2 regions of the Streptosporangium sp. LJ11 genome follow, and region 1 is predicted to be linked to the other one. Evidence: predicted binding sites of a transcription regulator. Region 1 holds the regulator's gene; the other holds the start of a gene.

Region 1 (4,371 bases):
CGTCTCCCCGCTGGCCTCGGCCGAGGACTGGGTGAACGTCTCCTGTCCCAAGTGCGGCGGCCCGGCCAAGCGCGACACCGACACGATGGACACCTTCGTCGACTCCTCGTGGTACTTCCTGCGCTACGTCGACCCGGCGTACGAGGACGGCCCGTTCGACGTCGAGCGCGTCCGCAGGTGGGGTCCGATCGACCAGTACATCGGCGGCGTCGAGCACGCCGTGCTGCACCTGCTGTACGCCAGGTTCTTCACCAAGGTCCTGCACGACATGGGGATGATCGACTTCGTCGAGCCCTTCACCCGCCTGCTGAACCAGGGGCAGGTCATCAACCAGGGCAAGGCGATGTCCAAGTCGCTGGGCAACGGCGTCGACCTGGGCCAGCAGATCGACGCCTACGGTGTCGACGCGGTCAGGCTGACCGTCGTCTTCGCTGGGCCGCCCGAGGAGGACATCGACTGGGCCGACGTCTCCCCGGCGGCGTCGCAGAAGTTCCTGGCCCGCGCGTTCCGGGTGATGGCCGAGGCCGGCGCGGCCTCGGCGCCCGGGGTGGACGTCACCGCCGGAGACCTGAACCTGCGCAAGGTCGTCCACCACACCATCGACGAGGTCACCAAGCTGGTCGACTCCCACCGCTTCAACGTCGCGGTGGCCCGCATGATGGAGCTGACGAGCGCGGCCCGCAAGGCCATCGACTCCGGGCCCGGCGCCGCCGACCCGGCGGTCAGGGAGGCCGCCGAGACCCTGGCGGTCATGCTGTCCCTGGTCGCGCCGTACGCGGCGGAGGAGGGCTGGGAGCGGCTGGGGCACTCCGCCTCGGTCGCCACCGCGGGCTGGCCGGTCGCCGATCCGGCACTGCTGGTCCAGGAGTCGGTCACCTGCGTCGTCCAGGTCGCGGGCAAGGTGCGCGACCGGCTGGAGGTCTCCCCGGAGATCTCCGAGGCGGACCTGGAGGCGCTGGCCCTGGCGTCGGAGAAGGTTCGGTCCTTCCTGTCCGGGGAGCCGCGAAAGGTGATCGTCCGCGCGCCCAAGCTGGTCAACATCGTCCCCTAGGCGGCCGGGGAAGCCCTGAGAACGCCGGATGGGCGGTATCCCGTGTCGGGACACCGCCCATCCGGCGTGTCGCGCGTCCTCCGGCGTGTCGCGTGGAGGCCGGAGGCGCGTGGTATGGAACTCGCCTCGGGACGACGTGTTTCGAAACTCGCTCAGCAGGCGCGGAGAAGAACGGTCCGGAGCTCGCCCCGGAACGCTCGCGTCAGAGCTTGCGGAGGACCGCGACGACCTTGCCGAGCACGGTGGCCTCGTCACCCGGGATCGGGTCGTAGTTGGGGTTGTGCGGGACCAGCCAGACATGGCCGTCTCTGCGCTTGAAGGTCTTGACCGTGGCCTCACCGTCGATCATCGCCGCGACCACGTCGCCGTTGTCGGCGACCGGCTGCTGGCGTACGACCACCCAGTCGCCGTTGGCGATGGCGGCCTCGATCATCGAGTCACCGGTCACCTGGAGGAGGAAGAGGGTGCCCTCGCCGACAAGCTGCTTGGGCAGGGCGAAGACGTCCTCGATGCTCTCCTCGGCGAGGATGGGACCACCGGCGGCGATCCGGCCCACCAGGGGGACGTAGGCGGCGGTCGGGCGGCTGACCGGGGCCTCGTCCTCGCCGGAGTCGGGATCCACCCACAGCACGGGCTCGCCGGGAAGGCGGACCTCCAGGGCGCGGGGGCGGTGCGGATCACGCCGCAGGTAGCCCTTGCGTTGCAAAGCCGTCAGCTGGTGCGACACGCTGGAGGTGCTGGTGAGCTGCACCGCCTCACCGATCTCCCGCATGGACGGCGGGTAACCGCGCTGCTGCACGGAATCGCGGATCACCTCAAGGATCTTCCGCTGCCTGGGGGTGAGGCCAAGGGAGTCACGCCTTCGCACCGCCAGGTCGCTGGCGGCCGAACCGTTCTCGTTGTGCTGGCTCATACGAACTCCTCGCCTCCCGGTCTGTATTTAACACGTCGCACACAGCGACCATACCTCGGCCGAAGATCATATTCAAACAATTGTTCGAATGTCCTCGAAATCGGCGACGCCGTGGTGTACAACATCGTACGGGAGTTCGATCGACATCGTGTTCGATTCGCCGATCTTTCTTCGACATGTGTTCGGCCAGGTCGAGGGGATGGGGGTCACCATGAAACCGACCACGACGACACCGCGATCCAGGACCGTGCCGGCATCCCGGGCGGCGCGGCGCTCACCGGAGGCGCCGCGCCTGCGGCTCGTGCCGCCCCCGCGACCGGAGCCGGAGCCGGAGGTCGCGCGAAGGTCCGAGGCGGGGCCCGGGCCGGGGTCCGGGCGGGGGTCGGCGCCGGTGTCGGGACCGCTGCCGGGGCCGCGCCCCGGCCGTGGGCCGGGGCGGAGGTCCGGGCAGGGCCTCGAGCGGGTGTCCGAGCGGGCGTCTGGGCGCGAATCCGGACAGGCGGCCGCCCGTGAGCCGGGGCGGAGGTCCGGGCAGGGGTCCCGGCCGGGGGCCGAGCGGCTGTCCGGGCGTGAATCCGGGCAGGGGTCCGGCCGGGAGTCCGGGCGGTCGTCCGGGCGCGAGCGGAGACGGCGACCCGGTCGCGAGCCGGGCCGGAGGCCTGGCCGTGAGCCGGAGCGGGGGCTCGGGAGCGGATCCGGGCCGAGGAGGGCGCCGGGATCGGCGGTGGCGCCCGTGGTGCGGGCCCGCCGTTCCGGCGTCGCCCGTCCGTCGTCCGTCCGGCGGCCACTCCGGCTCACCAGGCGTGGAAGGATTGTGGCGGTGACGGTGCTCGCGCTCCTCACCCTGGGGGTGCTCTGGATCGGCGGGCGCATCGACATGGCCTCGGCGGGCGGGCGACCGGACCTTGAGGGCCTTCCCCGGATCACGGTGCACGCGGGCGACACGCTGTGGGAGATCGCGGACGCGTTGACGGAGGAGGCCGACGCCGGCCCGATGGTCCGTCGTGTCATGGACCTGAACGGGCTGTCCGGCTCGACGGTCCGGCCGGGGACCCGGCTCTATCTCCCCGAGGGCCTCGTCCGCTGAGGCCCGGGAGGGCCTGTCCCCGAGGTGGACCCCCGAGGTGGGGGAGGGGCGGCGGCGTACGTGGGGGAGGGGTCCGAGAGGGCGGTCGGCGGGCGGGGAGGGGGAGTGCGGGGTGTCTCGCCTGACAGATCGCCCGGGGCGTTTGTGAGGGAAGAGGTGCCCGGGACGAGAGGGGTCTCGCCCGGGTGGCGACACGCCGGGATGTGACGGCTGATCAGCGACTTCGTCCGGCAAGGTCGTTTCAACTTGCGTTCATGGTCGCGCACTTCTACGGTTGGACCACAACATCTAGTGGCTGCATCGCAACCCTTCACCACAGATTGTGTTTCCATTACCGCACCTCGACTATTCGAAGGTGTGTGCGCGAGCGTCTGGGCGTGCGCGTGGTGGGTAGGTGAAGTGGGTCGGCCGCTTCGGTAGTCAAGGAGGCGACACGCGTGCATTGTCCGTTCTGTCGCCATCTCGACACGCGAGTCATCGACAGCCGGGCCACCGAGGACGGTGGGGCCATCCGCCGCAGGCGCACGTGCTCCGAATGCGGGCGCAGGTTCACCACGCAGGAGACCGTCCTGCTCATGGTGAGCAAGCGCAGCGGTGTGACGGAGCCGTTCTTCAGGGACAAGGTGATCGCCGGGGTCCGGCGGGCCTGCCAGGGGCGGTCCGTCAGCGAGGACTCCCTGGCGCAGCTGGGCCAGCGGGTCGAGGAGAGCATCCGGGCCACCGGGTGCGCCGAGATCGCGGCCCACGAGGTCGGGCTGGCCATCCTGGGCCCGCTCCGCGAGCTGGACGAGGTGGCGTACCTGCGGTTCGCCTCCGTCTACCGGGGGTTCGAGACCCTGGCCGACTTCGAGGCGGAGATCGAGCGGCTCCGGGCGGAGCGCTCCACCGAGCAGGACTGATGCAGACCCCGGGCGCCGGGGGTGAGGCGGCGCGTTGATGTGGTCCGATTCGAGGGTTCTGCGGAGCCCCAGGAGGGGGAAGTCATGACGGAGACTGTCGGCGCGGTGACACGTGGGGGCAAGAGGCCGCGCAAGGGCCTGAAGATGAAGCGCATCTTCACCACGCCAGGCGTGCATCCCTATGACGAGCTGACCTGGGAGCGCCGCGACGTCGTCATGACCAACTGGCGCGACGGCTCGATCAACTTCGAGCAGCGCGGCGTCGAGTTCCCCCAGTCGTGGTCGGTCAACGCCGCCAACATCGTGACCACCAAGTACTTCCGCGGCGCGGTCGGCACCCCGCAGCGGGAGTGGAGCCTCAAGCAGCTGGTCGACCGGGTGGTGGGCGTCTACACGCGTACGGCGGTCGAGCACGGCTACT
Region 2 (4,371 bases), on a different contig from region 1:
GGCGAGCATGCCGGCAAGCCTGCGGGTCCTGACCGCGGGCTCCAGACCCCGGGTCGAGGAGAGTTTGCGACGCACGAGGCGACGAGCGGTCTCCGCCTCCTCCTCGGGATCGAGCCGATCCACCGCTTCCTTCACGGTCTCCTCGTCCACCCCTCGGTGGCGGAGCTCCGAGGCGAGGGCCTTTCTGGCGAGACCCCGCCCGGCGTGACGCGAGCTCACCCATGCCGCGGCGAACGCCTCGTCGTCGATGAGCCCGACCTCGGAGAAGCGCTCCAGCACGGCGTCCGCCGCCTCCTGGGGCACCTCGCGCTTGCGCAGCGCCTCCGCGAGCTGGGCCCGGGTGCGCGGCGCCATGGTCAGCAGCCGCAGGCAGATGCCCCGCGCAACCGCCTGCGGATCGGATCCGGCCCCCCGGCTCGCCCGAGACCCCTCGGCCGGCCCGTCGGACCCGTCACCTCCACCGGACCCGTCACGTCCACTGAACCTGCCGCGTGCGCCGGACCTGCCGGATCCGTAAATTCCGTCAGGTCCATCGGACCCGTCGGATCGGTCGGATCGGTCGGAAAGAAAGCCCGGGGTGGCGCTCCCGGACCGCCGCCCACGCCGTGAGGCACGTTTCTTCCGGCCTCGCGGCCCGTCACTCGCCGGGTCCGTGGCTTCCTCGCGAAAGCCTCCCTCCGAGGCGGACGAACCGTGGTCGTGGTCGCGGCCGCGCCGGCCCGGTGAACCCTCCCGAGGTTCGTCGGGCCAGGCTCCCCAGTCTCTCGGCCCGGCCTCGCCGGCCGGACCGGAGTCAGGTCCCGTGGTCATCGATCAGCCCGGATTCAGGCGTCACCCGGCTTGGGGGCGGCGGCGGCCTTGGAACCGCGACCGGACGCGGCGGGAGCCGAAGCGGCAGCGGACGCGCGACCGGACGCGGCGGCAGGGGCCGAAGCCGCGGGGACGGGCGACGGGGCGGCCGGGCTGTCGACGCGCGGGCCGACGCCGAGCTTCTCCTTGATCTTCTTCTCGATCTCGTTCGCCATGTCCGGGTGGCTCTTGAGGAAGTTTCGCGCGTTCTCCTTGCCCTGACCGAGCTGGTCACCCTCGTAGGTGTACCAGGCGCCGGACTTGCGGACGAAGCCGTGCTCGACACCCATGTCGATCAGGCCGCCCTCGCGGGAGATGCCGACGCCGTAGAGGATGTCGAAGTCGGCCACGCGGAAGGGCGGGGCCATCTTGTTCTTGACGACCTTCACCCGGGTGCGGTTGCCGACCGCCTCGGTGCCGTCCTTCAGCGTCTCGATGCGGCGGATGTCGAGGCGGACCGAGGCGTAGAACTTCAGCGCCTTTCCACCGGTCGTGGTCTCGGGCGAGCCGAACATGACGCCGATCTTCTCACGGAGCTGGTTGATGAAGATCGCGGTGGTGCCGGTGTTGTTGAGCGCGCCGGCGACCTTGCGCAGCGCCTGGGACATCAGACGGGCCTGCAGGCCGACGTGGCTGTCGCCCATCTCGCCCTCGATCTCGGCCTTGGGCACCAGGGCCGCGACCGAGTCGATGACCAGCAGGTCGACGGCGCCGGACCGGATCAGCATGTCGGCGATCTCCAGCGCCTGCTCACCGGTGTCGGGCTGGGAGACGAGCAGCGCGTCGGTGTCGACGCCCAGCTTCTGGGCGTACTCCGGGTCGAGCGCGTGCTCGGCGTCGATGAACGCGGCGATGCCGCCACCACGCTGGGCGTTGGCCACCGCGTGCAGGGCGACCGTGGTCTTGCCCGAGGACTCGGGACCGTAGACCTCGACGATGCGGCCGCGCGGGAAGCCGCCGATGCCGAGGGCCACGTCGAGCGCGATGGAGCCGGTGGGAACCACCTCGATGGGCGCCCGGGTCTCGTCGCCCAGGCGCATGATCGAGCCCTTGCCGAACTGCCGCTCGATCTGAGCGAGTGCGGTCTCAAGCGCCTTCTCGCGGTCGTTAGCTGCCATGGGTGCCCCCTGAAGGGTCGCGGGTTGGATCGGTTGCCAGAAAGCTACGGGGTGCCGCCGACAATTTCGGGAGGGCACGCCAAGAGTGGTGGCTTGTTCAATATAGCCGAACGACTGTTCGATCGCCGCCCGTTGGCACCATACGTTGCGGGAGTCACGAACCGCCGCGGAGTCCCCCCGCGCACGACCAGGCACGGCCGGGCAGGCCGGCGGGCCACAGCTCCGGGAGGTGCGGACCCCATCCGGGAGGCGACATTTCCAAGAATTGCCCAGGACCTGTTGTAACCGGGTTGACCTGGAGTGATCCTGAGGGGAAACGACCCGAGGTGTCCGACGTGCCCAACACGTTCACGCAGCAACGTCTAGCCCATCTCGATTCCCTCGCCGCCGAGCTGCGACAACGAGGGCTGGCGAGCCGCACCCTCGGAGGCGCCGCCCCGGTGCTGTGGGTGTGGCATCCGGACAGCCGTCGGCAGACCATCGTCTTCGCCACCCCGGTCAGGGACGGCTGGCTGTTTCTGTGGGCACCGGACGGTGAGGAGAGCACCGACGATCCCGCGCGGGCGGCCGATTCGGTGGAGAAGCTCCTCGCCCCGCTCACGGAACCGTCCTGAGCGGGCCCTTAACGCTCTCCGGCTTCCGCTTACCGGGCCGCGTGTCTCCGGCCCGCTCACCGGGCCGCGTGCTTACCGGCTCTCAGCGAAGCCTGGGAGCGACGTCGGTCACCCCGCACACGGCGTGCCAGACCTCCTTGGCGCCGACCCCCTCGGCCAGCGCCTGGATCACGGTCCGGCCGCCGAGATCGGCGATGACGTAGTCGCGGGCCCACGACTCGGCGTACTGGTCGCCGAAGTGTGACTTCATCCGCTTCCAGAAATCCGATAGGCGCATGCCTCAAGTATGGATGCCCTCCGGCGTGCCGCGGCCCACCCCGGCGCGCCGCCGGGCCGCAAGGCGCCCGCGTCCCGCTCTCCCGGCCTTCGCCGGACGGGGACGAGCCGGAGACGGAGCGGACGAGACGGGGAAGGGCAGACGAGACGGGGACAGGCGGGAGGAGCGTCGCAGGCGAGGACGAGGGGGAAGGCGTGGGCGGCCGGAGGCGGGAGAGGGGTCGTCAGAGCACGCGGGAGCCGTACATCTCGCCGAGGGGGTCGGCGAGCAGTTCCAGGCGGGCCCCGTCGGGATCGGCGAAGTAGATCGACGCACCGCTCTCGACCTGGTGCGGAACGCCCGCCGCCTCCAGCTTGCCCCGCAGGCGCTCCCACGTGGAGGGATCGACGGAGATGGCGACGTGGTGGAGCCCGCCGAGGACCTCCTTGTAGGGGCCGAGCTCCAGACCGGGGAAGTCGAAGAAGGCGAGCAGGTTGCCGTTGCCGATGTCGAAGAAGAAGTGGTTGGACCCCCGGTAGTCGCGGTTCTCGAAGATCTCCGTCAGCGGGAACTCCAGAAGGTCCTGGTAGAACGCGATCGTCGTCTCGACGTCGGAGGAGATCAGCGCGAAGTGGTGCAGCCCCCTCGCGCTGCTCGGCGGGCGGTGCGCCCTGAGGTGCTCCGCCTTGATCCGCTCGCGCGTCGCCTCGATGGCCTGATGGTCGATGCTCACCGTTAGCTCACCACTCAATACGTCGTGTGTTCGTCAAAGCCATGTCCTCAACGGCAGGGAGCCAACCTATCCCGGACGTCACGTCATGGTGGCGAATGGTCACCGTCCCGGCGAACGCCGCGGATCCGCTCTCCCTAGGAGCTGCCGCAGCACCGACGAACCGTGCGTCCGCAGGTGATGCGCGGGCCACCTGCTCCCGTCCGCCGCCCGGTCGCCGGACGGGCGGTCACGGGTTCTGTCGGTGGGGCCGTGCAGTATGGGCGGTGAGCCGGTCGGTCGTCCGGACCGGGAGCTAGGGGGCGGCGATGAGCGAGACGGCGAGCGCGGGCGGGGCGCTCGATCACTTCACCCGGATGACCAGAGACTGGTTCACCGGGGCGTTCGCCGCGCCGACCGCCGCGCAGGAGGGGGCGTGGGCGGCGATCGCGCGGGGCGACAACACGCTGGTGGTCGCACCCACCGGATCCGGCAAGACGCTGGCCGCCTTCCTGTGGTCGCTCGACCGGCTCGCCTCCTCCGCTCCCGGCTCCCCCCTGGACGCCGGATCCTCCGATACGGACCTGACGGCCGGTACGGGTGGCACCGGTGATACGGCCGGTACGAGCGCCCGGGGCGGGCGAGGGCGTTCGCGGGGGGACCGGGGGGACGGCGAGCCGGTGAGGCGGTGCCGGGTCCTGTACGTCTCGCCGCTCAAGGCCCTGGCGGTCGACGTCGAGCGCAACCTCCGGGCGCCGCTGGCCGGGCTGAGGCAGACCGCGCGGCGGCTCGGGCTCCCGGTGCCGGAGATCTCGGTGGCGATCC

Evidence for each region. Region 1 encodes LexA, which represses DNA repair genes until DNA is damaged. Its sites were predicted from a motif close to TCGAACANNTGTTCGA; they were not measured.
Region 2: recA (recombinase RecA) is a predicted target of LexA. The motif match lies at 2,074-2,089, and genes of this name have one in related genera.

What each region holds. Positions count from the first base shown of each region.
Region 1 is NZ_JBPXMB010000014.1:165,256-169,626, reverse strand. Features, by position in the region: gene leuS (leucine--tRNA ligase) at 1-1,051, shown strand, start outside; gene lexA (transcriptional repressor LexA) at 1,254-1,964, opposite strand; gene ACTOQ3_RS21760 (LysM peptidoglycan-binding domain-containing protein) at 2,785-3,051, shown strand; gene nrdR (transcriptional regulator NrdR) at 3,489-3,950, shown strand; gene ACTOQ3_RS21750 (vitamin B12-dependent ribonucleotide reductase) at 4,035-4,371, shown strand, end outside.
Region 2 is NZ_JBPXMB010000005.1:228,105-232,475, reverse strand. Features, by position in the region: gene recX (recombination regulator RecX) at 1-810, opposite strand, end outside; gene recA (recombinase RecA) at 825-1,967, opposite strand; gene ACTOQ3_RS10030 (hypothetical protein) at 2,303-2,581, shown strand; gene ACTOQ3_RS10025 (DUF3046 domain-containing protein) at 2,664-2,858, opposite strand; gene ACTOQ3_RS10020 (VOC family protein) at 3,082-3,570, opposite strand; gene ACTOQ3_RS10015 (ATP-dependent helicase) at 3,876-4,371, shown strand, end outside.